4 regions of the Aquitalea magnusonii genome follow, and region 4 is predicted to be linked to each of the others. Evidence: predicted binding sites of a transcription regulator. Region 4 holds the regulator's gene; each other region holds the start of a gene.

Region 1 (7,516 bases), 450 kb from region 4:
TGCTATGCGATAGCACAGTGATGGCTGGTGTGAGATCAAGCAAATAACAGCCGGCTTCCAGGGTGTCGGCCTGGATGCGCATGAAACGCGGCGGCTCATCTCGGCTGGCATCCACCAGATAACCGTTTACCTGGCCCTGAATGGCTTCAACCGGCACCAGGCCAGCCTGGCGTGCCAGATCCATGATCAACTGCTTGGCTACCAGTAGTTCTGGCATGGACAGGCGGTTGGTGGAAGTTAGCCCCAGCAGCAGGATCTGGTGATAGATGACAGCCGCAGCGTCGTCGTTTTCCAGATGCCGTTCCTGCCAGCCACGCGCCAGCGCAAAGCTGTACAACTGGTGGCAGTCGTACCAGAAGTTGGCCGGTGGCGGGCTATAGCTCTGGCAGCAAATGCTCAGCAACTGGCGTGCCGCCATCATGGTGTACAGCAGTAGCTCGATGCGCTGCTGCTCCCGTTCCAGCAAGCCACGCTTGGCCAGACGCTCGGTCAGTGTCAGCTTGAAGGCAACAAACACCGCTTCGAACAGTGCCGCACCCAGCATGGCCAACTGGCGGGTGCGTGGGGCCGAGGTCAGATCAGTCTGGACGATTTCGCTTTCCAGTGCCGGGTAGTAACGGTCCAGTCCCTTCAGGTATTGCAATAACAGCTTGTGACGATTGCCCACCTCCATCGGTGTGCGGCTGAGATTGCGCAGCGCATCCAGCATCTGGCGACCGCATTCGTGCAGGTCGGTATACGGCAAGCGTTCTACCCAACTGGTGACGCTGTCAGGGTTGGTATCTACCAATCTCGGGTCCATATCCAGAGTGGGCAAGGCAAGCAGCATCGTGCATCCTATTGCAGGGCGGGTAAATGGGCGGTGTACGGGCGGGAATGCCACGCAGTGTCTGCATTCCCGCCTATGCATGCGCCATGCTATTGGAATCAAGCCCGCCAAGGCAAGGCAATACTCACGGCAGGGCTGTTGCCGGCCCGGTCAAAACATTACTTTCCTGATGCAAGGCATCCAGTACCAGACAGCTTGCCTGGCATAGCTGCATCATTTCCTCCGGCTGCATGACATAGGGCGGCATGAAATACACCGTCTTGCCGATCGGCCTGACCAGACAGCCTTGCTTTAGCATGGCTGAGAAAAAGGCTTGTGCAAAGTCAGCACGCGGGGTGTCCACATCAAACGCCCAGATCATGCCGGTATGGCGGAAGTGACGAACATCTGCCCGCTCAGCCAGTGGCGCCAGAATGTCCGTAAAGGTGGCGGCCAGTTCACGGTTGCGCGCAATGATGTCTTCATCCGCAAAGATATCCAGCACCGCCAGCGCCGCACTGCAGGCCAGGGCATTGCCGGTGTAGCTGTGGGAATGCAGAAAGCCACGGGTGACATCATCGTGGTAAAACGCCTGGTAGATGGTGTCGGTGCTCAGCACGCAGGATAGCGGCAGAAAACCGCCGGTAATGCCCTTGGACAGGCAGAGAAAGTCCGGCTTGATGCCAGCCTGCTCGCAGGCAAACAGTGTTCCGGTGCGGCCAAAGCCTACCGCAATCTCATCGGCAATCAGGTGTACCTGGTACTGGTCACACAGGCGGCGCAGCTCAGTGAGGTAAACCGGGTGGTACATCGCCATGCCGGCGGCACCCTGTACCAGCGGCTCCACAATGATGGCAGCCATTTCACCGGCTTTCTTGGCCAGGACGTTTTCCAGCGAACGGATAGCCGCCCTTGCCACGTCTTCTGCACTCTGCCCCGCGCGCGCCAGACGTGCATCCGGCGACGGCACCCGCACCCCTGGCTTGAGCAGCGGCGCATAGGTGGCGGAGAACAGCGGAACATCTGTCACGGCCAGCGCGCCGGCGGTTTCACCGTGATAGCTGTTATCCAGGCTGATGAAACGGCACTTGTCCGGCTGACCGACATTCTTCCAGTAATGAAAGCTCATCTTCAGGGCAATCTCGGTGGCACTGGCACCATCCGAGGCATAGAACACATGGCCAAGCCCGGTCAGCGCGGACAGGCGTTCGGACAGTTCGATCACCGGCCTGTGGGTGAAACCGGCCAGCATCACATGCTCCACCTCATCCAGTTGTTGCTTGATGGCCTGCTTGATACGTGGATGCCCGTGGCCAAACAGATTGACCCACCAGGAGCTGACCGCATCCAGATAACGGTTACCCTCAAAATCCTCCAGCCACACCCCTTCGGCACGGGCCACCGGAATGATGGGCAGGGTTTCGTGGCGCTTCATCTGGGTGCAAGGGTGCCAGACGCTGGCAAGGCTGCGTGTCAGCCAGTCCTGATTGCTCATGGAATCTCCTGTAAGCATGAATGGCAGGATGCTAACACAGCCGCTTCAGTCACTTCGAACTGACAAAAAACGTCACATGCTGCCGCGATATGCCTGTACGGGATTGCAGCGGCAACAGCAAATCCGGCCATGCAGCCACCTGGCACGCTTCCTGCAAGAGTAAGACAGTGCATACCACGGAGAGGGTCATGCGGGGAAATAACGGTTTTACCTTGATTGAATTGATGATCGTCGTGGCCATCATCGGTATTTTGGCAGCGATTGCGATACCGGCGTATCAGAGTTATACCATCAGGGCCAAGGTTTCTGAGGGGCTGCTAGCAGCTGACGCGATCAAGTCTGCGATGTGGGATAGCTATACGACGAATAATAGTTGGCCAAGTAGTAATGCTTCGGCGGGAATATCTTCCGCAACGGCATATGCCACCAACTACATCGACAGTATCAATATTGTGGCAGCCTCTTCAGTGAGTCAGATTGTGGTCAGTTTTAATGCCAGTACAGTATTAAGTGGGCTTACGGTAACGTTGACGCCGGTCATTTCAAGTGGCTCCATCACTTGGTTGTGCCAGTCGAATGCGTCATCGACCCAGTATTTACCTTCCAGTTGTCGTTAACCATCAAGCAAAGGAATGAACATGAACAGCAAGATCCAGCAAGGTTTTACCCTGATCGAACTGATGATTGTCGTAGCCATTATCGGTATTCTGGCTGCCATCGCCATCCCGGCCTACCAGGATTACACCAAGCGTGCGCGTGTGACAGAAGGTCTGTCGTTGGCTTCTGCGGCCAAAACGGCTGTTGCCGAGTACTATGCATCTAATAATACATTCCCCTCAACAAATGCCTCCGCCGGGTTGGCAGATACAATTCAGGGTAATGCAGTTTCCAGTGTTTCGCTTAGTGGCTCGGGTGTGATTACCGTGACTTATAACTCTTTGGTCGATACGGCTAGCAATACTTTGACCTTGACTCCTGCTGCTTCTAATGGCGCAATTACTTGGAAGTGTGCCGCTGGAACTATTGCAACCAACTGGTTGCCTTCCAATTGCCGTAATGGTAACTGATTTTGATCATTAATTGATTAGTGTGGAAGGTGCTCTGTAAAGAGCACCTTTTTTTATAATGATTAAAAAAAATGGTTGTGCTGGGCTATTGGTTGCAGCTGCAGTGACTCTGCCCTTTTTAAGTTGGCTGCGTTATGCTCCATTGCCAGACTGGGTGTCAGATGCATCGTGTCTATTTTTTCTGGCAACTTCAATGCTATTTCTATTGCCTGCAAGGTATGACTTCTCATTAAGTATATCTAAAGCATTGCTGCCAATATTTGGTTTTGTCATTTATTTGGCGATAACGAACCATAATCTGACGAATGTTACAGTCTTCATTGCAGTGCTGTTTTTTTTCCTGATTTGGGGTCTGTTGTTTTCCATTCGATTTAGTGCTGATGCATGTGGGGAGCTTCTACTGGCTCTTGCGACGGTGGTTTTTATTTTTGCAATGTTGCAAGTTATGTTGGGTTTGTTGCAAGTGTTAAACCTTGCCCCTTTCTTGCATGGTTATGTAGTGTTTGACCGGTCTGCCGCTAATTCGAACATTATGGGTAATATCGGACAGCGGAATCAATATGCCCAGTTTCTAAGTTGGGGTATATTGTCTGCTTGCTATCTTCATGCCAATAGTCTATTGCGTAGGCCATTTTTCATTGGAAGTGTGTTTTTATTGGCATGGTTGTCGGCATGTGCTGGTGCACGCTTGGTATGGGCTTATGCACTGATTTTTTCTGTGTTGGGATGGTATTGGTCCAGGCGTAATAAAGCAGAAACAGTCCGTCGTATGGTCTGGGCGATGGTTGCTGCTGTCGCCTTGATGGTATCTACTCAATTATTTAGTCAGCAGATCGCTACCTTGTTGACTTGGATGGGAGTTCCCATTCACGTGGTAAGCGGAGCAGATCGTTTCTTTTCAGCAGGTTTTGGTATCCGTCGTCGTATCGAGTGGACTAAAGCATGGGATATTTTTATACAGCAACCTTGGCTTGGTATTGGTTGGGGGATGTTTCCAGCACAGTCAGTTGAGATGGAGTTAACTGGTGGGTTACCGAAATATCCAGAGAGCTGGTTGTTCGTTCATTGCCATAATCTTTTTTTCCAGCTACTGGCTGAAACCGGTATTGTTGGTGTACTGATAGTATTTTCCACACTGTTTTATACGTTAGGAGCTTTTTTGCGGAAAGGCGAACAGTCGGCGGAAAATTTACTGTTGCTGGGTATCGGCTGTGTGATCCTAGCTCACAGTATGTTTGAGTATCCACTGTGGTATCTACCATTTTTCAGCATGTTCTTGATCGTTCTGTTGCTTGCTCCTGTAGGCCGGGTTGTGCTTCCCCTGCGTACAGCGTTTATCAGGATAAGCGACTTGGTAGTCATGTTAATGGCACTATTTTATGTGGGGACTGGTGTGGCAGTCTTTCAAACTATGGTGGCGTATGTTTTCCCAACCTCAAATGTGCAGGAAAATGTACGGCGCATGGCAACCTTGTTTGATGTCGGCAAAAATGTATTGTGGACAAATGACGTAGATATTGTATTGGCCAATTATCTGGTTCCCTCACGTGATCAGCTAGACCTGAAGCTGCAGCACTTTTCCCGATTAGCTGCTTATCGGCCCTATCCAGAGGTATTGCTGAAGTTGGCAGTTTTGTATGCATTAGATAAGCAGACGGCTAAAGCCGAGCATACGATAAAGCTTGCAATCGCAAACTATCCAGACTATTCACCTAATTTTGATTACCGTTTAGAAATGATAAGGAAGGATGAGTTGAAACCATTGCAACTGATCTCCTCTAGGGCGGCCAAGGCATATGTCGATCATGGTGCTCAGACCGATCCAGGCCGTATCGCCGCCGTCATGACCGTCGCTTCCCCCGTGACCCGCAAGCCCTTGTTCTAAGCTGTTAAAGACACCGCCAAGCTGATGGCTGGCGGTGTCTTCACTGGCTGACATGCGGTATCCTCGCTGTTTTGCATTCTGGCCTCATTCCATCATGCCCTTTCCGACACTTTCCCGCCGTCTGGCCTTGCTGGCTTTTTGCCTGATCGCCATTCTGCCGTTTGCCTCCCGCATTCACTTTGTGCCCTTGCCGCAGTGGTTTGGCGAGATGAACGTGGTATGGCTGATGCTGGCGTCAGCCGTTTTCCTGCTGCCTGGTGGCGTATTGTTTGAGCGCATTCCGCGGGCCAGTTGGTGGTGTCTGTCCCTGGCGTTGCTGTGGGCGCTCCAGCCACAGTTGGTGCAGGCCTTGTTTCCCGGCATGACCTATGCCACCGCGCTGGCCTGGTTAGTAGTGGCCTTGCTGGCTGGCTTGGCATATAGCCTGCAACAGAGCTTTGGCCAGCGCGAGTTTGCTGTCTGGTTGGCGCGGGCCATCATCGTGGGTGGGCTGGTGCAATCACTGATTGGTCTGGCGCAGTTGACGGGCTTGGCGCACACGCTCGGCCTGTTTTATGACAGTGCCCATCCGAGTACCAATATCTTTGGCCATATAGGACAGCGCAACCAATATGCGCATTATCTGATGTGGTCGGTGGTGAGTGGTGTGTATCTGTTTGCCGTGGACCGCATGGCGCGCGGTTGGCTGGCGGTGTTGGTGGTCTGGCTGGGGTTGATGCTGGCTTATGCTGCATCGCGCACCACGCTGCTTTATCTGCTGGCATTGACGCTGCTGGGCGGTCTGTGGCACTGGCGCATGCGTAGTGCCGAATCGCGCCGCTTGATGTGGGCGATGTTGCTGTCCTGCATCGTGGTGTTTGCCGCACAGTTTGCCTTGCCGCTGGTAAACCATCTGGTATCCCTGTTCACCCATGCCACTGTCACCAATGCTTCCGGGGTAGAGCGCCTGGCTGCCAATGGCGATGACATGGGTTCGCGACGTATTGCCGAGATGGGAAAAGCCTGGCTTACCTTCAAGTCGCATCCGCTGTGGGGGGTGGGCTGGTCGCAATATGCCGCGGAGAGTGTGCGCTTGCAGCCTTTGCCGCAGTTTGCCAGTGCGGGCTTCAACAGTGGGCTGTTTACCAATTGCCATAATCTGATCCTGCAGTTGTTGGCGGAGATGGGACTGCCGATCACCCTGGCGGTGGTGGGTGGTTTTGCCTGGGTGGTGTGGCCCTTCTTCAGCGAGCGTGCCGAGGCGGAAGGCATGCTGGCCTTGGGTTGCATGGCGGTGACGCTGATCCACAGCATGCTGGAGTACCCGCTGTGGTATCTGTATTTCCTCGCCATGCTGGTGGTGTTTGCCGCCATGTCGCCGGCGCGAACGGGCCGGGCCGCGTGGCTGGTGCGTGTTGCCTGGCTGCTGGGCATGGTGTTTGTCGGTTATTTATCGGTGGTGACTTGGTCTACCTACAACGAGCTGGTCGGTTTGTATTCCCAGACAGATAATCCGGCACGCGATGCCAAGCGTCAGCAGCGTCTGGCCGAGATCATGGTGCAGCATCCTCTGTTTGCCTATCATGCGCTCAGCACGCTGGATGATTATCTGACTGCGGATACCTCCAATCTGTCACAGAAGCTGGAGTGGGAGGAGCGCCTGACAGCCTTCCGCCCTTACCCTGATGTGATGATGAAGAAGGCGCAGATGCTGGCATTGGCGGGCCGGGAGGCGGAAGCCAAAGCAACGGTCTCAACGGCACTGGCCTCATTCCCTACATATGCCAAGGATTATCTGGACGAGATCGACGAGGATGTGCCGCAGTGGCAGCCCTTGCGTGCAGTGGCCCAGCAGGTGTTTGACCGGTTGCCGGCCAAGTACCGGGGGGGCGAGGGGGAGTAAGCAGGGTCTGGCGGATGGTGTCGCGGTGGCTTTGTCCCCGCTTGACGCCATCTGTGCATGAAAAAGCCCGCGTTAGCAGACGCGGGCTTTGTTAAATCAGGCTGTGCTGATAGCTCAGCTATCGATGACCACACCTTCGCTCAGTGCAGTCTTCATCTTGCCCAGTGCCTTGGCTTCAATCTGGCGAATGCGTTCTGCCGATACACCAAATTCGGCAGCCAATTCGTGCAGCGTGGCGCCGCCATCGTCTGCCAGCCAGCGTGCTTCAACAATACGGCGGCTGCGGGCATCAAGCGAGGACAGCGCATACTCGATGCCTTCGGTTTGCAGATGGTCGAAAGCCTTGCGCTCCAGCGCGCGGGTAGGTTCATGATGCGCA
Region 2 (7,516 bases), 1.3 Mb from region 4:
TCGTGCAGGGTGTGTACGCGGGCATTGCGCCAGTGGCGGTCATAATTGAAGCGGCCCTGGGTGGCCTTGCTGCCGCCCAGCTCGAACAGCTTGCTGGCGGCCAGCAGCGAAATTTCCGTGCTGGCAATCTTGGCCAGCCCCACCGCAATGGCTGCCTCTGCCACGGAGTCTTCGGTCGGCTCGGCCTTGGCAATGTCGATAAAGCGGCCAGCCCGCTCCAGCAGCGCTTCTGCCGCTACCAGCCGGTATTGCAGATCGCCAATGGCGACGATGGTCAGCGGGTCGTCCGCCGCCCGCTCCACCCCGCTGTCTATCCATGGCCGTGCCTGCTGGCGCACAAAATCCACGGTATCGGCCAGCGCGGCGCGGGCAATGCCCAGGTCGATGGCGGCGGTGGTGATCTGGGCGAACGGCCCGGCAAAAGTGGGCCGGTCGTAGGAGCGGTGGGTGTAGAAAATCTGGAAAGGCTTCAGGCGCACCTGCTCGGCAATCACCGTGCCACTGGCCGTGGTGCGTTGGCCAAAACCGCTCCAGTCGTCCACCACGGTCAGGCCGGGCGTGCCTTGCTCGACAAAGGCCAGCAAGGCCTTGCCCTCTTCATCCACCGCCAGCACCGGCACCCAGTGCGCATACAGTGCGCCGGTGGCGTAGAACTTGCGGCCATTGAGCACATACTCGTCGCCATCGCGGCGGATGGTGGTCTGGATATCCAGCACCGTCTTGCCACCGGCTTCGGAAAAGGCATTGCCATAGCGCTGGCCGCGCAGCACCAGCTCAAAGAAGTAACGCTGCTGCTCCGGGCTGCCTTCCAGCCGGATGTCTTCCACCAAGCAATAGTGATTTTGCGGAATCTGTCCCAGCGACGGGTCTGCCGCCGAAATGATAGCAATCACCTCGGCCAGCGTGACGGCAGATACCTCGGCACCACCAAAGGCACGCGGCACGGTGATGCCCCACAGGCCGCTGCGCGAGAACAATTCCACCTCGTCAAACGGCAGCTTGCGTTGCTGATCGCGCAGCGCGGCCTGCTCGGCCAGTTGCGGCGCCAATGCGCGCGCCACTTGCAGGGCTTCGGCATCATTACGAATCACCGGCACGCTATCCGGCGTGCTGACGGGGGATGTGGTTTCCAGTACGGCGCTGCTCATGCTGCGTTCCTTGTGGGCCACCAGTCAGTGACAGGCAGCGGGATGGCGAAATGGTCAGACATCTCACTGCAAACAGCATGCCAGTCATTTTTTTGTTTTATTTCAAATACTTGCAAAAATCTTAAACAGCAAGCCACTGAACCGGCAGCAGCAAGCTTGCTGCACGGCTGCTGCCATTCCAGCAGGCACAAACCCCCTGTACATACAAAAACACCCGCCGTAGCGGGTGTGAATGGCAAAGCGGCAGACCAACTCAGACAGGCACTCCCACAGCAGTTGCGGCCAACGCCGCCATTTCGGTACGTTCGCGATAGGCAATCAGGTCGGCAATGGTGATGATGGGCAGGCCGTGCTGGCGGGCAAACCGTAGCAGCTCGGGGCGGCGCGCCATGCTGCCATCGTCATTGACGATTTCGCACAGCACCCCGGCCGGGGCCAGCCCGGCCAGGCGCGACAGGTCCAGTGCCGCCTCGGTGTGTCCGGGGCGCGCCAGCACCCCGCCCGGCGCATAGCGCAAGGGGAAGATATGCCCCGGCCGGGCAAAGTCGCCAGCCGGAATGCGGCTGTCCGCCAATGCCCGCAGCGTGGCGGCGCGGTCGGCGGCGCTGATGCCGGTAGTGGTGCCGTGCAGGTAGTCCACGGTCACGGTGAAGGCGGTGCGCTGCGATTCATTATTGCTGCTCACCATCAGCGGCAGTTGCAGTTGGTCCAGCCGCTCGCCGGTCAGTGCCACGCACACCACGCCACTGCTGTAACGCACCAGAAAGGCCATCTGCTGCGCGGTGATTTTTTCGGCGGCGATGATCAGGTCGCCTTCGTTTTCACGGTCGGTATCGTCCACCACCACGGCAAAGCCACCGGCGGCAATGGCGGCAATGGCTTGTTCCACACTGTCAAAATCGTCTTCAACTGCTTGCAGGTTCTGGGTCATCTTGGGTCTCAGGAATAAAACGAGGGGGTCGGGTACTGGCCATTCAGTGCCCAGTCACCCAGCTCTTGCAGCTTGTAATCCAGCGGATCGTGCAGGCTGTGTACGCGCAAATTGCGCCAGAAACGGTCCAGCCGCAGCGCGGCGCTGGTGGCGCGCGCGCCGGTCACGTCGAAAATGCGGCTGGTCAGATCCAGCCCGCTGCGGCTGGCATGCACCTTGGCGGCGGCTATCTGCAAGGCCAACTGGCCACGGCCAGCTTCATCCAGCGCATCGCCCTGCTGCCAGGCGGCATCCAGTTGCTGACCCGCATGGTCGGCCAGCAAGCGGGCACCTTCCAGTGCAGCCTGGAATTCACCGTAATGCAGCAGGGTGTAAGGGTCCTTGTTGGCCGATTCCGCCAGCGAGGCGGGCCACAGGCGGCGCTGTTCCAGCGTATAGCGCCGGGCTTCGGCCACCGCGCCTTCGGCAATGCCCAGATAGATATTGGTGAGGATGAGCTGGGCAATCAGCGGACGCAGGCAGGCGCGTGGTGTGGATAGCGGGCCGGGTTGCAGCAGCAGCTCGTCCGCCCCCACCCACACCTGCTCGAAACGGGCAGAGCCGCTATCGGTCTGGCGCTGGCCGATATTGTCCCAGTCCTGATGAATGTGGACGCCGGCCCGGCGGGTGGGGATCACGGCAATCAGCAAACCGCCCTGCCCGGCGCGCAAGGCCGAGGCCAGCAGCATGTCCGAATCGGTGGCGCCGGAGCAGAAGCTCTTGTCACCATGAAAGCGGTAACCGTCGCCATCCGGCGTGGCCAGCGTGCGGGTATCCAGCGGATTGAGCGCATTGCCCCAGAACCAGCGCTCGCGCACGGTCTGCTCGAACCAGGGCTGCCATTGGTCGGGCCGACCAAACAATTGGGCGGTGGCCAGCAACAAGTGCTGAAAGGCAAACACATGGGCCACCGAGCTATCCACCCGCGCCAGTTCGCGCACGATGTGCAAGGTGGTGCTCCAGCTCTCGCCCAGGCCGCCGAATTCGCGCGGAATGATCAGGCCAAGCAGCCCGCTGTCGCGCAGCGCATCGCGTTCGGCCTTGGGCGTGCCACCTTGCTGGTCACGCGCCACGGCGGTGCGGGCAAAACGGCCGGCCAGTTCGCGGGCAATGGCCAGCGGGCTGTCCGGAGCAAGGGGTTGGCTAGTCATGCAGCCTCCCGCCCTGGCGGTGCTGCTTGCGGCCAGATGAAACATTTTTGCTGCTGAATAAATGAATAAGCATGAGATTACCTGCGGCTGAAATTAAACCGGGTGCGGTTTTGCCAGACAGGCATTAGCAGATTGCATGCCAGGCAATTCAGCCTCATTCATGCTGAATCCGGCCAGTTATTGCTGCTGCAGCAGCAATTCATTCATCAGCGCTGCTGCGTGTACAGCAGCCAATAAACACGGTGCTGCAGCAGCAGCAGCACTCAAAAAACGGATATCGGCTGCCATCTGCCGCTAATTCGAATTCTGCATATATTCCTGATAAATCCTTGGTTTACAGCAGCTGATTGGCACGGTTAAAACTGTTGCCAATGTGTCAGATAGCACACCGTATAAAAGGATGAACGCTTGAACCTGCCTCACCACCTGCTGGCACCCTCGCCCAGCGCCAGCACTCCCGCCTCGGCCCTGCTGCTGGCGCAGCAACTGGCTGCCCAGTTTGCGGCTACCGCAGCAGAACGCGACCACGCCGGCGGCACGCCCAAGGCGGAACGCGACGCCATTCGCGCCAGCGGGCTGCTGGGCCTGTCCATTGCCAGCGAGCTGGGTGGCCTGGGTGCCAACTGGCAGCAAACCCTGCTGGTGGTGCGTGAATTTGCCAAGGCCGACAGTTCGGTGGCGCATGTGTTTGCCTTTCATCACCTGATGCTGGCCACAGTGGAGCTGTTCGGCCAGCCGGAACAATGGCAACCCTGGCATGAAATCACCACCCGGCAAAACTGGTTCTGGGGCAATGCCCTCAACCCGCTGGACGAGCGCACGGTATGCAAGCGCTTTGACGGCTGGCAGGAGTTTTCCGGGCAAAAAAGCTTCTGCTCCGGCGCGCTGGATTCGCAAATGCTGGTGGTTTCCGCCCGACAGCAGCACAGCGGGCAATTGGTGGTGGCGGCCATTCCCACTGGCCGCAGCGGCATCAGCGTGCAGCAGGACTGGAACAATATCGGCCAGCGCCAGACCGACAGCGGCAGCGTGAATTTTGAAAAAGTGCGTATCGAAAACAATGAAGTGCTGGCCAATCCCGGCCCGCTTACCACGCCGCGCTCCTGCCTGCGGCCACTGCTGGCGCAGCTGATTCTCACCAATATCTACCTGGGGATTGCCGAAGGCGCATTCGAGGAAGCCCGGCACTACACCTTGCACGAGGCGCGCCCCTGGCGGGCGGCTCAGGTGGACCACACCCACGAAGACCCATACATCCTTGGCCATTACGGCGAGTTCTGGGTGGGGCTGGAGAGCGTGCGCGCCCTCACCGACCGTGCCGGCAACAGCATGGTGGCCGCACTGGCACGCGGCGAAGCACTGACGCAGGAGGAGCGTGGCGAAGTGGCCATGCACATTGCCGCGGCCAAGGTGGCCGCCACCCGGATGGGCCTGAACCTGGCCTGTCAAATGTTTGAGGTCACCGGCGCGCGCGCCACCCATGCCGGACTGCGTCTGGACCGGCACTGGCGCAATCTGCGCACCCACACCTTGCACGATCCGGTTGATTACAAATTAAAGGAGTTAGGGGAATGGGCTTTGATTCGCAACTATCCGACACCGACGTTTTATTCCTGAAACCCGCGTCGGCCCGCAGGGCCGAGCCAGCCCAAGGCCCGGCCATGCCCCTGATCACCCTGCCTAACCGGCAAAGCCTCACCACCTCCATCCGCGCCACGGCACAAGTGTTCGAGGACCCGCTGTCCACCGCCCTGCTGGCCCGGATACAGCTGATTGCCCCCAGCGACGCCAATGTGCTGATCATCGGCGAAACCGGCACCGGCAAGGAGCTGATTGCCCGTCATGTACACGCGCTGAGCCAACGGGCCGACCAACCCTTTGTGGCGGTCAATTGCGGCGCGTTTTCCGAATCACTGGTGGAAAGCGAACTGTTCGGCCATGAAAAAGGCGCATTCACCGGCGCGTTTGCCGCCAAGCCCGGCTGGTTCGAAGCGGCCAATGGCGGCACGGTGTTTCTGGATGAAATCGGTGACTTGCCGCTGAACATCCAGGTAAAGCTGCTGCGCATCCTGCAGGAGCGCGAGGTGGTGCGGCTGGGCTCGCGCAAACCCATTCCCATCAATGTCCGGGTGATTGCCGCCACCAATGTGCGATTGGAAGAAGCCGTGGCCGCCGGCCATTTCCGCGAGGACCTGTTCTACCGCCTGCGGGTGGCGCATCTGGCCCTGCCTGCCCTGCGCGACCGCCCCGGCGACATCCTGCCGCTGGCGCGGCATTTTGTGGATGAATACCGCCAGCGCCTGGGCTATGGCGATGTCGCGCTGCATGCCGATGCCGAGCGCAAACTGCTGCAACACCCATGGCCGGGCAATATCCGCGAACTGGAAAACGTCATCCACCATGCTTTGCTGATCTGCAAACAGAATGTGGTGCGCGGTGAAGACTTGCAGCTATCCTCGCTGCAACTGAACCGCCGCAACGAGCGCCACAGCACACCGTCAAACCCGGCCCACAACAGCCACGACGCAGACCAGGGCCACCAGCAATTGCAGCAAGCCTTGCAGGCGCTGTTTGAAACCAATGGCAGCAATCTGTACGAAGACATCGAAAGCACCATCATCCGCGCCGCCTACAACTATTGCCATCGCAACCAGGTGCAGGCCGCCCGCTTGCTGGGCATCAGCCGCAACATCATCCGCGCGCGGCTGATCCGCCTGGGGGAAATCAGCGCGCTGCGCTGAGCGTTACTGACAAAATACCTGCGGCACTGGCACGCCTTGCATCAGGGTGCCATGTTCTTACACGCCACGCCAAGGCCGGGCAACACTCAGGCCCAGGCAGCGCCGCCGTGCAGGTGCAGCACTCAGGCCCAGGCAGCACCGCCGTGCAGGTGCAGCACTTCGCCGTTCATGCTGCGGTTGTGCATCAGGAACAGCGCCGCTTCGGCAAATTCAGCCGCCTGCCCCAGCCGCCCCAGCGGCAAGCCGGCTGCCAGCGCCTGCAGCCGCGCCGCATCGTCCCCCAGCGCGGCGGCAAGCAAGGGCGTTTCCATCGGGCCAGGGCTGATGACATTGATGCGGCGCGGCGCCAGCTCGCGCACCAGGCTGTGCGCCAGGGTTTCCACCGCGGCGGCAGCCACCGCCGCCATCGCCTTGCCCGGCTGCGGACGCTGCACCACCATGCCGGAAGTCAGGGTGATGGACCCTAGCTCTGCCATGCGCGGCAAGGCGGCACGCAAGCAATGCACACTGCCCCAGAAGCGGCTGTCCAGATTGCGCTGCAAATCAGCCATCGTGGACTCCGCCAGCCGCCCCGGACTCAGTACCGCCGCAGTCACCAGCAGGTGATCCAGCTGCGGCAGGCGGGCAAAGAACTGTTCAATCGACGCCGCGTCCAGCACATCCACCGGCCAGCCGATGGCAGATTTTCCCAGCAGTGCCAACGCCTGCTGCAAGCGCTCCGGCTGACGCCCGCCTATCACCACCTGTGCTCCGGCTTGCACCGCGGCCTGTGCGGCAGCCAGCCCCAGCCCGGAACTGCCGCCCACCACCACCACGGTTTGTCCCTGCAATGATTTGTCTTGCATCACCCTGCTCCTGCTTTCAGTGAAAAAACTGATGCTAAAGCCGGAGGAGCAGGGTTTATCCCAGCCTTTTCCTGTCTGCAAATTGGCTATGTCTGTAAATATCCCAGGCAAATGGCAGACATGGCGTCAGACACATCCCGGCCAAGCCAGGCTTGGCGACGTAAAAAAGGCATTGCCGCAGCAATGCCTTTTTGCCTGGTTCCGAATGAACACCTATTTTTGCCAGGCTAGGCTGTAGAGCTTGTCGTTATTGGCATAGGACTTACGAATCTGCGCCTTTACTGCTGCTGAGTTCTGGTAGATCTGTACAAACTTCAACAGGCGCGGGTCACGGGCATTGTCTTCGCGGGCGACAAAGCGCAGTGCATATTGCTCGTCATCCTTGCCGGAGAAGATCAGCGCACTGCCGGGGTCAAACGCATGGGCGGCCACGATGAAGTGCGGATAACCCTGCGCCAGATCCACATCATTCACCACCCGCACCAGCTGCGGGCCTTCCACTTCCACAAACTCCAGCTTGCGCGGATTGCTGACAATATCACTCAGCTTGCCACGTGCGCCCACGCCGTCACGCAGCTTCACCAGCCCGGCCTTTTGCAGCAACAGCAAGCCACGGCCCTGATTGATGGGGTCGCTGGCAATGGCCACCTTGGCACCGGTT
Region 3 (7,516 bases), 1.5 Mb from region 4:
TGGTGCTTGCTGGCTGCTGTCCAGTCCGGCCAGGGCCAACTGGCGTTGCCAGCGGTAGACGTGTTCGATGCCGCCACGTTGTGGTGGCAGGGTGGATTTGTGACGGGCGGCCTGGGCCAGGCGGGCGGCCTGGCGACCGGCACGGCGGCCAAAGGCCAGGATGTCCAGCAGCGCATTGCCCATCAGCCGGTTGCGGCCATGGATGCCGCCGGTGATTTCCCCGGCGCACAGCAGGCCGGGTACGGCGGTCTGGCCGTTGCCGTCGATGATGACGCCACCGTTCTGGTAGTGCAGGGTGGGGTAGATCAGCATGGGCTCGCGGCTGGGGTCGATGCCGCATTTGTCGGCCAGATGCTGGAGTGCGGGCAGGCGGCTGGCCAGGTCGGCCCCCAGTTGCCGGGTGTCCAGGAACACGCCGATCTGACCATTGCGTTCGATGCCGCGTCCGGCGGCGCATTCGCGCAGGATGGCGGCGGTGACGACATCGCGCGGGGCCAGTTCTTCGACAAAGCGCTCGCCCAGCCCGTTGACCAGCAAGGCCCCGCCGGAGCGGGCGGCTTCGGAGATCAGCCCGCCACGCAGGCGCTGTGGCCAGGCCACGCCGGTGGGGTGGTACTGGAAGGCATCCATGTCACGCAAGCCGGCACCGATGCGGTAGGCCAGCACCAGCCCGTCGGCGGTGGCACCGTAGTGATTGGAGGTGGGGAAGTCCTGCAGATGCAGCCGGCCGCAGCCTCCGGTGGCCAGAATGGTCTGGCGGGCGGAAACCACGATGAAACGCTGGTATTCCAGATCGTACAGCACGGCACCGGCACAACTGCCGTCTTCATGCGACAGCAGTTCCACTACCGGACAGCGGTTGAGCTGGGTGATGGCAGGTTCCAGCTCTACCGTTTCGCGCAGCACCCGCATCATCTCCAGCCCGGTGTAATCGCGATAGCACAGGATGCGCGGCTGGCTGCAGCCGCCCGCCTGCTTGTAGCGCAGCTTGCCGCCATCGGTGAACGGGTCTTCCAGATCAAAGTGCATGCCCAGCTCAATCAGCCAGCGAATCACACCGGGTGCATCACTGGCCATCTGCGCCAGCAATTGCGCATTGGCCGCCTGGTGTCCGCCGCGCATGGCATCGTCAAAGTGTTGTTGCGGGCTGTCATTGGCGGCCAGTGCGGCCTGAATGCCGCCTTCGGCCATCACGGTATTGCTGTCGCCCAAGCGCAGCTTGCTGGCCAGGATCACCTCGGCACCGCTGCGCGCGGCGGTCAGCGCGGCGGCGGCACCGGCACCACCACCGCCAATCACCAACACCTCGGTGCTGCGCTGTTCGGCACCGGCCAGGTCAAAGCCGTCGATCAGCGCATTGCTTTGCAGCAGCGCCGCCAGCCGCGGGTGGCAGGGCTGGCCACGGCTGGGGCCGATCTGCAGCAGGGTGCTGGCATTGTCGGCATTGTCCGGGTGGTATTGCGCCAGCAGCGCGCTGCGCGACAGGTCGGCCGGACGCAGCGCTGGCTGTGCATGGGCGTGCAGATTGCTCAGGGCCTGCAGATAGGGAATGGCGCTAGTCATGCCTCGCTCCTTGTGTTGTCTGCCAGGGTGTTGATGGCCATTTCGCCTCTGGCTTGCTGCTCAAGTCGGCGCAGCAGATCGCCCGGACGCAGGTTCTGGATGGCCTGGGCGCGGCGCAGGTAGAGGCCGACATGATTGGGGCGGATGTTTTCCGGGCAGGCCAGCGTACACAGATTGCACATGATGCAGGCATCAAACAGCGCGGCGGCGGCTTGCAGTTGGCCACTATTGGCCAGCGCAATGCCCTGTTGCACCGGGATGTGGCGCGGACAGGCGCGGTCGCAGCCGCTGCAGTGCCGGCATTGGCTGATTTCCGGAAAGGTTTGTTGCAGTTGTGGCAGCGCCTGCCAGCCGTCGCGCAAGTCCTGCGGGCGGTAGCGGTGTACATGATCAGGCAGGTAGTAGTCGATGAAGCTGACTTGCATGCCGTCCTCCACCACGGTTTCACAGGCCAGTCGCGTTTCGGCACTGCGTTCGCCCGCCTTGCGTACCAGGCAGCGACAGGAGCCGCATACCCCCTGGCCCATGCAGCCGATATTGGCGGTCAGTGCTTCTTCGCCTTGCAGGCGGGTATGCAGGATGGAGTTGCCGGCTGCAGCGTCCACCACCTTGCCATCGATGCTGATGCGGATGGTTTCACTCATGGGATTTCCTTTGCTGTGGTTCTGGTCATCACGCCGCCTGCCGCTGCGGGCGTAATGGCCTGTCCGTTATCAGGGTCTTTGCAAGGAGCGTGCCATGCGGCATGTGCTGTGCAGGTATCTGAAAACAAAGGAAAAAGCAGGATTCAGCCTGGCGTCAGGGCGATGTAGTGACGGAATTCCGTCGCTTTGCCGCGGCCGGATGGACGGAATTCCTGCCATTCAGCCTGGCTGGCGGGTCAGCCGGGACATGCATAAAAGTACGGATTTCCGTACTTGGTGCGCGACAGATTCGCGGCTATCCGCACTTCATGGTTTTTGTGTGGCTTATTCCTCAATAAAAACAGTGGTTTGTATTTGTTTTTTCGTGGCACGGGGCTTGCTCTGCAATCGCGAGACAAACATTACAGAGATGAGGAGCAAGATCATGTGGGGAACCATGAGCACGGCACTGCTGCCGGTGGTGCTGTTGATGTTATTGGGCTGGTTTGGCGGCCAGCGTGGTTATTTCCGCCAGGCGGATGTGGGGGTGATGGCAACGCTGGTAATGCGTTATGCCTTGCCGTGTTCATTGTTTATCGGCGCTTTGAAAACGCCGCCGGAGCGCATCCAGAACCTGCCATTCATTCTGTGCATGACTTTCGGCTTTGTCGGCACCTATGTGCTGGCCTTGCTGGCCGGGCGTTATTACTACCGCCAGGGGCTGAAAACCAGCGCCATCCAGGCGCTGGTATGTACTTTCCCGGACATGGCTTATTTTGGCGCGCCCATCTTGCAGCAGGTGTGCGGGCCGCAGGGTTTTATTGCGGTGCTGATCGGCAATCTGATCACCAGCTTCATCATCCTGCCGCTTACCATCGTGCTGTGCCGTTGCGGCGAGATGTCCGATGCCGGCGCAGATGACGGCGTGGTGGCCATGCTCAAGCAAAGCCTGGTGAAAACCCTGTCCAACCAGATTGTCTGGCTGCCGATTCTGGGGGTGATCCTCAGCTTCAATCACCTGCATCTGCCCGCTGCGGTACAGGAAAGCGTGGACATGCTGGCCAAGGCGGCCGGCGGGGTGTCGCTGCTGGCGCTGGGCCTGATGTTCTGCGGGGAAAAACCCAGCTTCAACGGCCATGTGGTGGGCAATGTGGCGATGAAGAACTTCCTGCAACCGGCCCTGATGTTGCTGGGCATCTTCCTGTTTGGCGTGGATGCCGAGTTTGCCAAGCAGGCGCTGATTGTCGGGGCGGTGCCCACCGCCATTGCCGCCTCGATGTTTGCCGTGCGCAACCAGACCTATGCACTGCATGCCTCGCACTCGGTGCTGGTGGGTACGGTGATTGGCGTGTTTGGTGAAGCGGCGCTGATTTACTTCATGGTGTGATGGCGACTGCACGCTCAGGCTGGCGCTGCCAGTCTGAGCGGCAGCAACAAGGCCCGGCATTGCCGGGCCTTGTCATGTGTGCAGGGTATTGCCTGTGGGGATGGCGTGCGCCGGGATGGCTCAGTGTGCGGCAGACAGCCTGATGAACAGCAGTCGCACCAGCAGATAGGTGGCGGCATTGCCCAGCGTCATCAGCAGCAGCACCGTGGGCAGGGACAGCGTGTCCAATGCGTCCAGCGGGTTGCTGCCCAGTTGGCGGGCCAGCAAGGAAGAGCCAATCAGGCTGAGCAGTAGTTTGAAGGTCATGGCAGCAGCTTTCCGTAACGCAGATGTCGCCAGCTATTGCAAAAGCCGTGCCTGGTTTTTTATTTGCAGGTAATTGAAAAACAAGGATATTTTTTATTGCACTTTGGCTTGCTGACGGTTTTCCGTGTTTTGGCGTACGGAAAACCGTCAGCCGCGGCTTGGGGCTGCGCCGCTAGGCCGGTTGGCGGGCTTGCAAATGCAGCAGAATGCTGTGTCCACCGTGCAGGATGTCATCGCCAATGGCGCTGGCCGCTGCAGCACCATCCTGGCGACGGATGGCCTCCAGCACCGGGTAGTGGTAGTCGATCATGTCGCTGCCGCCTTGCTGGTACACCGCGGCAATCAGCGGCCCCATCTGCAGCCAGATGCGATACAGGATGCCCTGTAAAAACGGTAGGCCGGCTATTTCCACCAGCGCAAAGTGAAATTGCTGATTCAGCTCGCAGCCAAGTGCGATGTCCTGTACGCGCATGGCGGCGGCATTGCGGCTGACAATGTCTTCCAGCCGGGCAATGGCGCTGGCGTCTGCCTTCTGCGCAGCCGTTTCCGCCGCCAGCCCTTCCAGGCGGATGCGAATGGCGCGGATTTCCAGATAACGCTCCACCGTCATATAGGGCACGCGGATGTCACGCGGCGACTGCATGGTGAGCGCCTGCTCCTGCACCAGACGCAGGATGGCATCGCGCACCGGGGTGACGCTGGTGCCCAGTTGCTCGGCCAGATCGCGTATTTTCAGTCGTGCGCCAGGTTGCAGCCGCCCCTGGATCAGCGCCTTGCACAGCATCTGATACACCGTGCTACCCAGATTGTCGTGTTCCAGTGTGTCCAGTTGGTAATCCATGGCGTGGGGTGCAAGTAAGGGCAAAGCTGCATGGTAACACCGCACTTGCCAGAGTCAAATGCAACAAATATGATGCATCATAAATTTGGCTGAATCGGGCAAGGGCGGCAGCATCTGCCAATCTGCCTCAGAACCAGGAGCGCCATCATGTCCCATCCCACCCGCTATATGTTGTTGACCGGTGCCAGTCGCGGCATCGGTCATGCCACGGTAAAGCTGTTTCAGGAAAACGGCTGGCAGATTTTCACCGTGTCACGGCAGCCCTTTTCCGAAGCCTGCCTGTGGCCATCGGCCCGGCAAAGTCATGTACAGGCTGATTTGTCGGATCTGTCCTGCCTGGACAAGCTGATTGCCGAGGTCAGAAGCCGCTTGCCAAACGGTGAGCTGCACGCGCTGGTGAACAATGCCGGCATCTCGCCCAAGGGGCCGCAAGGCGAACGGCTGGGCATTCTGGCCAGCTCCGCCGATGACTGGAGCCGGGTGCTGAATGTCAATCTGGTGTCTACCGCCTTGCTGGCACGCGGCCTGTTTCCCGAGCTGAAAAAAGGCCAGGGCTCCATTGTCAATGTCACCTCCATTGCCGGTTCGCGTGTTCACCCCTTTGCCGGGGTGGCGTATGCCGCCTCCAAGGCCGGACTGGCGGCGCTGACGCGCGAACTGGCGCATGAGTTCGGCCCGCATGGCATCCGTGCCAATGCCATCGCGCCGGGGGAAATCGACACCGCCATCCTGTCGCCCAATACCGCCAGCATTGTCGAGCGCGATATTCCCTTGCACCGCCTGGGAACCCCGCATGAAGTGGCTGAGGCGATTCACTTCCTGTGCTCTGGCCATTCCTCGTATATCAATGGCTCGGAAATCCATATCAACGGGGGACAGCATGTCTGAGATGGTGATAGACCAGTTGTTTTCCACCATGGCCGCGGCGGTGGATTGCCGCGAGGCCACCAGCCTGCTGTGGCAGCACTATGGCCTGCGCGGGGTGGCCAGCCCGCTCAACAGCGAGCGTGATGCCAACTTCCACATTCGCGGCGATGACGGTCGTGAATATGTACTGAAGCTGAGCCATCCGGCCGAAGACCGTGCCGTCACCGACTTCCAGAGCCGGGCGCTGCTGCATGCGCTGGCACAGGACCCAAGTTTGCCGGTGCCGCAGTTGTTGCCGCGCAGCGATGGCCTGCCCTATGCGGTGGTGGACATGGCTGATGGCAGCCGGCGGGTGTTGCGCCTGCTGAGCTATCTGGCCGGCCAGCCGCTGCATCAGGTCAAACGCTCACCGGCGCAGCGCGCCCATCTGGGCCAGACGCTGGGGCGGTTGGACAATGCCTTGCGCGACTATGCGCATCCGGCTGCACACCATCCGCTGCTGTGGGACATCCAGCATGCCGAGCGGCTGCAAGCGCTGCTGGCGGAAACGCCGGACAGCCCGCAAAAAGCCGTGCTGGCGGACTGGCTGGCCCATTTCATCCAGCATGTGCAGCCGGTGTTGGGCGGCCTGCGGCGGCAGGTCATCCATAACGATCTCAACCCGCACAATGTGCTGGTGGACCCGCAGGATCTCACCACCACCGTGGGACTGATTGATTTTGGTGACATGGTGGAAGCGCCGCTGATCAACGAACTGGCGGTGGCCTGCTCCTACCAGCTATCGGGCAATGACAATCCGCTGGATAGCGCCGGGGAGCTGATTGCCGCCTATCACGCAGTCTGTCCGCTGCAGGCGGAGGAAATTGCCATCCTGTACCCGCTGATTCTCACCCGGCTGTGCATGACCGTCACCATTACCGGCTGGCGCGCGGCGCGCCATCCGGAAAACAGCAGCTATATCCTGCGCAACAATGGTTTGAGTTGGGATGGCCTGCAGCGCCTGTCTGCATTGGGACAAGCCCAAGCTACCGACTACTTGTTTGCCTTGTGCCAGATGAAAGGACACGCATGAACCCGCCTGATCAACGCATGGTGAATGCCTTTGACCCAGCCACCGCCGACAGCCTGCCACAGCGCGAGCAGGCGCTGATCCGCCGTCGCCAGCAGGCACTGGGCCAGGCTTACCGCCTGTTCTACCAGCAGCCCTTGCATGTGGTGCGCGCCGAAGGCGTGTACTTGTACGACCCGGACGGCCAGCCCTATCTGGACGTGTATAACAATGTGGCCTCGGTGGGCCATTGCCACCCGCAGGTGGTGGACGCCATTGCCAGCCAGGCCGCCGTGCTCAATACCCATACCCGTTACCTGAACGACGGCATTGTCGATTACGCCGAGCGCCTGCTGTCCACACTGGCCATGCCCGGCTATCAGGCCATGTTTACCTGCACCGGCAGTGAAGCCAACGATTTGGCCCTGCGGCTGGCGGGCAGCTTCACCGGCGGGCAGGGGGTGATTGTCACCGCGCATGCCTATCACGGCGTCACCAGCAGTATTGCTGCCTGTTCGCCAGCCTTTGGTGATGGCGTGCCGCTGGGGCCTAACGTGCGTACCGTGCCGCCGCCGGATGCCTATCGCGGCAATGCGCAGGATGTGGCAGCACGCTTTACCCGTGATGTGCAGGCCGCCATTGCCGACCTGCAACGCCATGGCATCCGCCCGGCGGCACTGCTGGTGGACACGCTGTTTACCAGTGATGGCGTGTTTGCCGAGCCAGCCGGATTTTTGCAAGGCGCGGTGGATGCCATTCATGCCGCCGGCGGCCTGTTCATCGCCGACGAGGTGCAGGCCGGTTTCGCCCGCAGTGGCAGCCATTTCTGGGGCTTCCAGCGGCATGGCGTGGTGCCGGACATCATCACCATGGGCAAGCCG
Region 4 (7,516 bases):
ATGAACACGATGCCGATTTCACCCAGAAACTGCGTCTCCTCGCCTTCGGGAATCAGGCTGGCCACACCGGGGCCTGCCAGGAAGCCCACCACCAGATAACCCAGCATCGGCGGTACACGCAGGCTGCGGCACAAGGTAACGGACAACACGGCAGCCAGCAGAACCAGCACAATCGGGGCAAGCGAATGCATGAGCGCAACAATCTCCTGTGTAAACGCGGGAAAACCAGCAAGACGGTAACGATGGTTACCGGTAAAGATAAGCTGCCAGCAGCAGCCAGACAGCATAAATCATGCGCCGGATGCGGGCAAAATCCATCCGGAGATGGCACACCAAATCAGACTCCAAGCAAAAGATGCACCAGCTTCTGCCTCCAGCGATTATAACCTTTGATATACTTTCCCCCATGGAAAAAGCTCAAACAAGCTCCCGACTCGACCTGGCGCGTGAAGTGCTGCAGACCGAGGCGGATGCAATTCTGGCCCTGTCCCGTCGACTCAATGGTGATTTTCTGCGTGCCGTAGAAGCCATCCTGGCCTGCACCGGCCGTATCGTCGTCACCGGCATGGGCAAATCCGGCCATGTGGGCCGCAAGATCGCCGCCACCCTGGCCAGCACCGGCAGCCCGGCCTTTTTTGTACACCCGGCAGAAGCCGCCCACGGCGACCTGGGCATGATTACCGCACAAGACGTGGTCATCGCCCTGTCCAACTCCGGCGAATCCGGCGAAGTAGTCGCCCTGCTGCCCGCGCTCAAGCGCAAGGGCCTGGTACTGATCGCCATGACCGGCAACCCCGCCTCCTCGCTGGGACGTGAAGCCGACATCCTCTTGGACACCCAGGTGGAAAAAGAAGCCTGCCCGCTGGGCTTGGCCCCCACCACCAGCACCACGGTGCAGATTGCGCTGGGCGATGCCCTGGCCGTCACCTTGCTGGATGCACGCCAGTTCGGCCCGGAAGACTTCGCCCTGTCCCATCCCGGCGGCAGCCTGGGCCGCCGCCTGCTGGTTCACGTCAAGGATCTGATGCACAGCGGCGACGAGCTGCCGCGCGTGCTGCCCGGCACGCCGCTGAAGGATGCTCTGCTGGAAATGTCGCACCAGCGCCTGGGCATGGTAGCCATTGCCACCGCAGACAACACCATCAAGGGCATCTATACCGATGGTGACCTGCGCCGCACGCTGGAACGCTCGGGCAATATCTATGATCTGATTATCGATCAGGTGATGAGCCCCGCCCCGCAAACCATCCTGCACAGCAAGCTGGCCACCGAAGCGGTCCACCTGATGGAGCAACGCCGCATCACCAGCCTGCTGGTGATCGATGCCGACGGCAAGCTGGCCGGTGCCATCCACATGCACGACCTGCTCAAGGCCGGCGTCGTCTAGCCGCCAACAAGGAAGCCCATGCAAGCCATTACCGAACAAGCCCGCAAGATCAAGCTCTTGATCATGGACGTGGACGGCGTACTGACCGACGGACGCATTTACTACAACGCCCAGGGCGAAGAAAGCAAATCCTTCTATGTGCAGGATGGCCTTGGGCTCAAACTGCTGCAATCCACCGGCGTGCGCCTGGCCATCATTTCAGGCCGCGCCGACCGCTGCGTGGAACACCGCGCCCAGGCACTGGGCATCGACTTTTACTTCGGTGGCATCCACAACAAGCAAGAAGCCCTGCAGCAATTGCTGCAACAGGCAGATGTCACCCTGGAACAATGCGCCTTCATCGGTGACGACCTCATCGACCTGCCGGTATTGCGCCGGGTTGGCCTGGCGGTAGCCGTACCCGCTGCGCCCACACTGGTACGCCAGCACGCCCACTATGTCACCGGCTTCCCCGGCGGCCAGGGCGCGGTGCGGGAACTGGCCGAGCTCATCATGCAGGCACAGGGCAATTTTGACGCTATTCTGGCACGGTATCTGGCATGATCCGCTCGCACCGTCTGTTTCCCATTCTGCTGATTCTGATTACTGGCCTGCTTACCGTCTGGCTGGACGTGGTATCCCGCTGGCAACCCAACAAGCGCGACCTGGACCCCAATAAGCCCGAGGTGGTTGCCGATGGCGTGATGGCCACCCGCTTTGACCCCAAGGGCATGTTGCAGGAAAAGCTGATCGCCGGTCGCATGTGGCAATACCCGGATCGCACCGAATCCTATTTTGAAAGCCCGGACCTGCAAAGCTACAAAAACGGTGTTCTGGCCTATCACGCCATTGGCGAGAGCGGTCGCTATAACAGCAAGACCAAGCAGGCACTGTTCGACAAGAAAGTCACGCTGATCCAGCCCGCCACGGCCAATCAGCAGGAAACCCGCGTGATCAGCAGCAATATGCGTATCGATACCATACGCCATATTGCCCAGTCCGAAGCCCTCACCCACTTCTACTACGGCAAGTCCAGCGGCAGCGCCGTCGGCTTCATCTACCAACAGCAGGCCGGCCAGTTGCAACTGCTGTCCAATGCAAAGGTCACTTATGAAAAATAACTGCCGCCGCTTTATCCGGCTGGCCTGGCTGGCACTGAGCCTGGGCACCGTCCAGACTGCCCATGCCGAAAAGGCTGACCGTGACAAGCCCATCGAAATCAGCGCTGACCGCGGCAATCTCGATCAGCTCAAAGGCGTCACCGTATGGCAAGGCAATGTCATCATCATCCAGGGTACGCTCAAGCTCAATGCCGACCGCGCCACCGTCAGCCAGGACAAGCAGGGGAACCAGACCATGCAAGCCACTGGTCGCCAGGTAACGTTCCGCCAGAAAATGGATGGCAAGAACGACTGGATTGAAGGCCAGGCCAACCAGCTGGATTACAACACCGTCACCCATGTCGCCGTCCTCACCGGCAATGCCCGTGTCAAGCGCGGCAATGATCTGGTCATCGGCAACGTGATTACCTACAACACCGAAACCGAGATGTATGAGGTCAGCAGCGGAGCCAGCAGCAACGGTGGCCGCGTCACCGCCATCATCCAGCCCAAGCCCAGGGATAACAGCCCTGCCGCCAAGAAACCCGACGGAAACGCACCATGAGCGGCCCCAGCATTCTGAAAGTCGAGCGACTGAAAAAGCGCTTCAAGAAACGCACGGTGGTCAAGGATGTGGCCCTGCAGATTCATAGCGGAGAAGTCGTTGGCCTGCTCGGCCCCAACGGTGCCGGCAAAACCACCAGCTTTTACATGATTGTCGGCCTGATCGGCGCAGATGAAGGCGAAATCACACTGGATGGCAACAGCATCACCCACCTGCCGATTCACCAGCGCGCCCGCCTCGGCCTGGGCTACCTGCCGCAAGAAGCCTCGATTTTCCGCAAGATGACGGTGGAGGAAAACATCACCGCCGTACTGGAAATTGCCGGTTACAAAGGCGACAAGCTGGAACAGGAACTCAGCCTGCTGCTGGACGACCTCAACATCGCCCACCTGCGCGAAAGCAATGCGCTGGCGCTATCCGGCGGCGAAAGACGCCGGGTGGAGATTGCCCGTGTACTGGCCACCCGGCCACGCTTCATCCTGCTGGATGAACCTTTTGCCGGGGTGGATCCGATTGCCGTCATCGACATCCAGAAAATCATCACTTTCCTGCAACAGCGTGGCATCGGCGTACTGATTACCGACCACAACGTCCGGGAAACCCTGCGCATCTGCGACCGGGCCTACATCATCAGCGATGGCTCGGTGCTGGCATCCGGCAAGCCGGAAGAACTGGTCAACAACGAGAAAGTGCGCCAGGTTTACCTGGGTGAGCACTTCCACCTGTAAACCATGAAACAGTCACTACAGCTCCGGGTTTCACAGCAACTCACCCTCACTCCGCAACTGCAACAGTCGATCAAGCTGCTGCAGTTGTCCACGCTCGACCTGCAAACCGAGGTGGAGCGCTTCTTGCTGGACAATCCCATGCTGGAGCGCGGCGACGACCTGCCCGCAACAGACAGCCCCAGCAGCGAAACGGCCAGCAGCGGCGAAGAATCCACCACCCCGGCCTCCGACAGCAGTGATGGCGACAGCCACAGCGAGAGCAGCGGCGAACTGACCGACTGGGGTAGCGGCAGTCGCCGTAATGATGGCGACGATGAATTCGACCCCATGCTCAACGTCCCCTGCCCGGTCAGCCTGCGCGAACACCTGCTGGCGCAATTGGGAGAACTTACCCTCCCCACCCGCGATCAGGCCATCGTGCAGCTACTGATCGAAGAGCTGGACGACAACGGCTTTCTGAGCGTGGATCTGGAAGAGCTGGCCAGCAATCTGCCGCTGGAACTGGAACTGGAAAGCGACGAACTGATGGTCGGCTTGCGCCTGCTACAGCAATTCGACCCCGCCGGCATCGCTGCGCGCAGCCTTGCCGAATCGCTCAGCCTGCAACTGGACCGCCTGCCCCGGCAAGAGCCCGGCCATGCGCTGGCACGCAAGATTGTGGCCGAACACCTCACCTTGCTTGGCAACCGCGATTACACCCGCCTCAAGCGCATCCTGGGGGTGGATGACGACGCCATCCGCCAGGCCCAGCAACTGATTGCCAGACTCACCCCGCACCCTGCAGCCGGCTTTGGCGGCGAAGACGTACACTATGTCATTCCCGATGTCACCGTGCGCAAACGCCGTGGCCACTGGGTGGCAGAACTGAACAACGGGGCAGTGCCACGCCTGCGCGTCAATCAGCTATACGCACAGATGCTGTCGGAAAACCGCAGCGGCGCAGGAGAACTCACCGGTCGGCTGCAAGAAGCAAAATGGCTGGTCAAGAACATCCAGCAACGATTTGACACCATTCTGAAAGTGTCAGAAGCTATAGTCGAAAGACAGCAAGCGTTCTTTGAACACGGTGAAGTGGCCATGCGCCCGCTCATCCTGCGCGACATCGCAGACGAGCTGGGACTGCATGAATCCACGGTCTCACGCGTCACCACCCAGAAATACCTGCTCTGCCCGCGCGGCCTGTTTGAGCTGAAATACTTTTTTGGCAGCGCCCTGGAAACAGACAGCGGTGGCGAATGCTCGGCCACCGCCATCAAGGCCCACATCCGCCGCATGATTGATGGCGAGAACCCGGCCAAGCCACTTTCCGACAGCGCCATCGCCGATGAACTGGGCAAACAAGGCATACAGGTTGCAAGACGCACCGTTGCGAAGTATCGTGAAGCTATGCAGATACCGCCGGTCAATCTGCGCAAGGCACTGTGAAACACGCCTTGTAAGAATATCCGCTCGCCCGGCCGACCCGACCGGGCAGTCAACACAAGAAGGAGTTAGGGTATGAACCTCAAAGTAACCGGTCTCCACCTCGAAGTAACCCCGGCACTGCGTGAATTTCTGGAAAGCAAGCTGGAACGTATCACCCGCCATGTCGACCATGTGATCGACGTCACCGTCACGCTGTCGGTGGACAAGCTGGTGCAGAAAGCGGAAGTCAACGTTCACCTATCCGGCAAGGATATCCACGTAGAAGCCACCGACTCCGACATGTACGCTGCCATCGATGCGCTGATGGACAAGCTGGATCGACAGGTACTCAAGCACAAGGAAAAACAGAGCGAGCATCGCGCCACTCCGCAAGTTCAGCCGGAAGCATCCCTGTAATCACCTGACCGACGATGCGGGAACCCAACGGGTTCCCGTTTTTATTTGCACGGAGCCTTTTTCATTTTGATGAAGGCAACGTAGAATTGGCCAGTTTTTGTAGCCGCGTGCATACATTCCTATGAGCCTGATTGGCAAAATCCTGACACAGGATCACATCCTCCCGGACCTGGATGTCGCCAGCAAGAAGCGCGTCTTCGAGCAGGTGGGCCTCCTTATCGAAAACACCCACGGCATTGCCCGCAGTGAAATTTTCGACTGCCTGTTTGCGCGGGAAAAACTGGGCTCCACCGGCCTGGGCCAGGGCGTGGCCATTCCACATGGCCGTGCCAGAGGGCTCAAGGAAGCCGCAGGCGTATTCATCCGTCTGAAAAATCCCATTCCGTTCGATGCCCCGGATGGCAAGCCGGTACAAAGCCTGTTTGTGCTGCTGGTACCAGAGCAGGCAACCGATCTGCACCTGCAGGTACTATCGGAACTGGCCCAGCTTTTCTCCAGCAAACAGCTGCGTGAACAATTACTGACCGCCACCAACCGCTCCGAGCTCTACCAGCTGCTCACTGCATGGAATAGCAATAATGCCTAGTATCACCGTGCGTCGGCTGTATCAGGACAATCAGCAAAAGCTCAACCTGACGTGGGTGGCCGGCACCGGTGGTGCCGACAGCCCCATCGGCAATGACGAGCAGCGTCCTACCCTGGCCCTGGTTGGCCACCTCAACTTCATTCACCCCAACCGGGTACAAGTGTTGGGGCTGGCCGAAGTCGACTACCTGAACCGGCTGGAGCAATCCGCGGCCAAGACCGCGCTGGACCAACTGTTCCACAAGACCATGTCGGTGGTGATGGTGGCCAATGGGCAGCAGGTTCCCAAGCTGCTGCGTGATTACTGCCACACCCACAATGTGCCGCTGATGAGCACACCGCTGGAAAGCCCCTACCTGATGGATGTGCTACGCATCTATCTGGCACGTGCGCTGGCGGTTTCCACCGTGCTGCACGGGGTATTTCTGGATGTGCTGGAAATCGGCGTGCTGATCATGGGCGACTCGGCCATGGGCAAGAGCGAACTGGCATTGGAACTGATTTCCCGTGGCCACGGCATGGTGGCCGATGATGCGGTGGAGCTGTATCGCATCGGCCCGGAAACACTGGAAGGCCGCTGTCCGCCGCTGCTGCGCGATTTCCTGGAAGTACGCGGCCTTGGCATTCTGAACATCCGTACCATTTTTGGTGAAACCGCCGTACGCCCGAAAAAGGTGCTAAAACTGATTATTCACCTGGTCAAGGCCAACGATCAGGCCATGCAGGCACTGGACCGGCTGAACATCCAGTCGGAAACCCAGGACATCATCGGCGTCACTGTACGCAAGGTGGTGTTGCCGGTTGCCGCTGGCCGTAACCTGGCAGTGCTGGTTGAAGCCGCCGTGCGCAATTACATTTTGCAATTGCGCGGCATCGACAGTACCCGTGAATTCATCGAACGCCACACCAACTTCCTCAGAGATCAGGAAAATGCGCCTGATATTGATTAGCGGCCTGTCCGGCTCCGGCAAGTCCATCGCCCTGCGCGCCCTGGAAGACTCCGGGTTTTACTGTGTGGACAACCTGCCGGCCACCATGCTGCATGAGGCCATGTCGCTGTATGCCGATTATGGCTATCAGCAGATTGCCATCAGCGTGGATACCCGCTCCAGCCCATCGCTGGGGGCGTTGCCGGATGAAATGCACAAGCTGCGTCAGCAGGGTATGGATGTACGGCTGTTGTTTCTGGAAGCCAAGCCGGAAACCCTGGTCAAGCGTTTTTCCGAAACCCGCCGCCGCCATCCGCTGTCCGGCAGTGGTGCCACGGTGGAAGAGTGCATTCAACTGGAACAGGAACTGCTGGCCAGCATTCAGGAAATGGGTATCCGCATCGATACCAGCGAGCTGACTG

What was found. Region 4 encodes sigma-54, which starts transcription at its own class of promoters, with help from an activator protein. Its sites were predicted from a motif close to CTGGCACGCTTCATGCTT; they were not measured.
Region 1: DLM_RS23930 (pilin) is a predicted target of sigma-54. The motif match lies at 2,443-2,460, and genes of this name have one in related genera.
Region 2: DLM_RS07685 (acyl-CoA dehydrogenase family protein) is a predicted target of sigma-54. The motif match lies at 3,617-3,634, and genes of this name have one in related genera.
Region 3: DLM_RS08615 (4Fe-4S dicluster domain-containing protein) is a predicted target of sigma-54. The motif match lies at 2,286-2,303, and genes of this name have one in related genera.

The regions. Positions count from the first base shown of each region.
Region 1 covers NZ_AP018823.1:4,650,178-4,657,693, forward strand. Annotated here, with positions in the region: gene DLM_RS21875 (hypothetical protein) at 1-829, opposite strand, end outside; gene DLM_RS21880 (adenosylmethionine--8-amino-7-oxononanoate transaminase) at 954-2,303, opposite strand; gene DLM_RS23930 (pilin) at 2,492-2,920, shown strand; gene DLM_RS21890 (pilin) at 2,942-3,370, shown strand; gene DLM_RS21895 (PglL family O-oligosaccharyltransferase) at 3,429-5,255, shown strand; gene DLM_RS21900 (PglL family O-oligosaccharyltransferase) at 5,350-7,137, shown strand; gene rpoH (RNA polymerase sigma factor RpoH) at 7,252-7,516, opposite strand, start outside.
Region 2 covers NZ_AP018823.1:1,587,657-1,595,172, reverse strand. Annotated here, with positions in the region: gene DLM_RS07700 (SfnB family sulfur acquisition oxidoreductase) at 1-1,148, opposite strand, end outside; gene ribB (3,4-dihydroxy-2-butanone-4-phosphate synthase) at 1,402-2,079, opposite strand; gene DLM_RS07690 (acyl-CoA dehydrogenase family protein) at 2,088-3,269, opposite strand; gene DLM_RS07685 (acyl-CoA dehydrogenase family protein) at 3,678-4,886, shown strand; gene DLM_RS07680 (sigma-54 interaction domain-containing protein) at 4,931-6,010, shown strand; gene DLM_RS07675 (SDR family oxidoreductase) at 6,133-6,855, opposite strand; gene DLM_RS07670 (MetQ/NlpA family ABC transporter substrate-binding protein) at 7,069-7,516, opposite strand, start outside.
Region 3 covers NZ_AP018823.1:1,794,765-1,802,280, forward strand. Annotated here, with positions in the region: gene DLM_RS08610 (FAD-dependent oxidoreductase) at 1-1,563, opposite strand, end outside; gene DLM_RS08615 (4Fe-4S dicluster domain-containing protein) at 1,560-2,207, opposite strand; gene DLM_RS08620 (AEC family transporter) at 2,632-3,573, shown strand; gene DLM_RS08625 (hypothetical protein) at 3,694-3,879, opposite strand; gene DLM_RS08630 (GntR family transcriptional regulator) at 4,052-4,720, opposite strand; gene DLM_RS08635 (SDR family NAD(P)-dependent oxidoreductase) at 4,868-5,608, shown strand; gene DLM_RS08640 (phosphotransferase) at 5,601-6,659, shown strand; gene DLM_RS08645 (aspartate aminotransferase family protein) at 6,656-7,516, shown strand, end outside.
Region 4 covers NZ_AP018823.1:245,096-252,611, reverse strand. Annotated here, with positions in the region: gene DLM_RS01290 (monovalent cation:proton antiporter family protein) at 1-191, opposite strand, end outside; gene DLM_RS01285 (KpsF/GutQ family sugar-phosphate isomerase) at 407-1,387, shown strand; gene DLM_RS01280 (KdsC family phosphatase) at 1,406-1,930, shown strand; gene lptC (LPS export ABC transporter periplasmic protein LptC) at 1,927-2,487, shown strand; gene lptA (lipopolysaccharide transport periplasmic protein LptA) at 2,477-3,031, shown strand; gene lptB (LPS export ABC transporter ATP-binding protein) at 3,028-3,759, shown strand; gene DLM_RS01260 (RNA polymerase factor sigma-54) at 3,763-5,184, shown strand; gene hpf (ribosome hibernation-promoting factor, HPF/YfiA family) at 5,257-5,580, shown strand; gene ptsN (PTS IIA-like nitrogen regulatory protein PtsN) at 5,702-6,166, shown strand; gene hprK (HPr(Ser) kinase/phosphatase) at 6,159-7,115, shown strand; gene rapZ (RNase adapter RapZ) at 7,096-7,516, shown strand, end outside.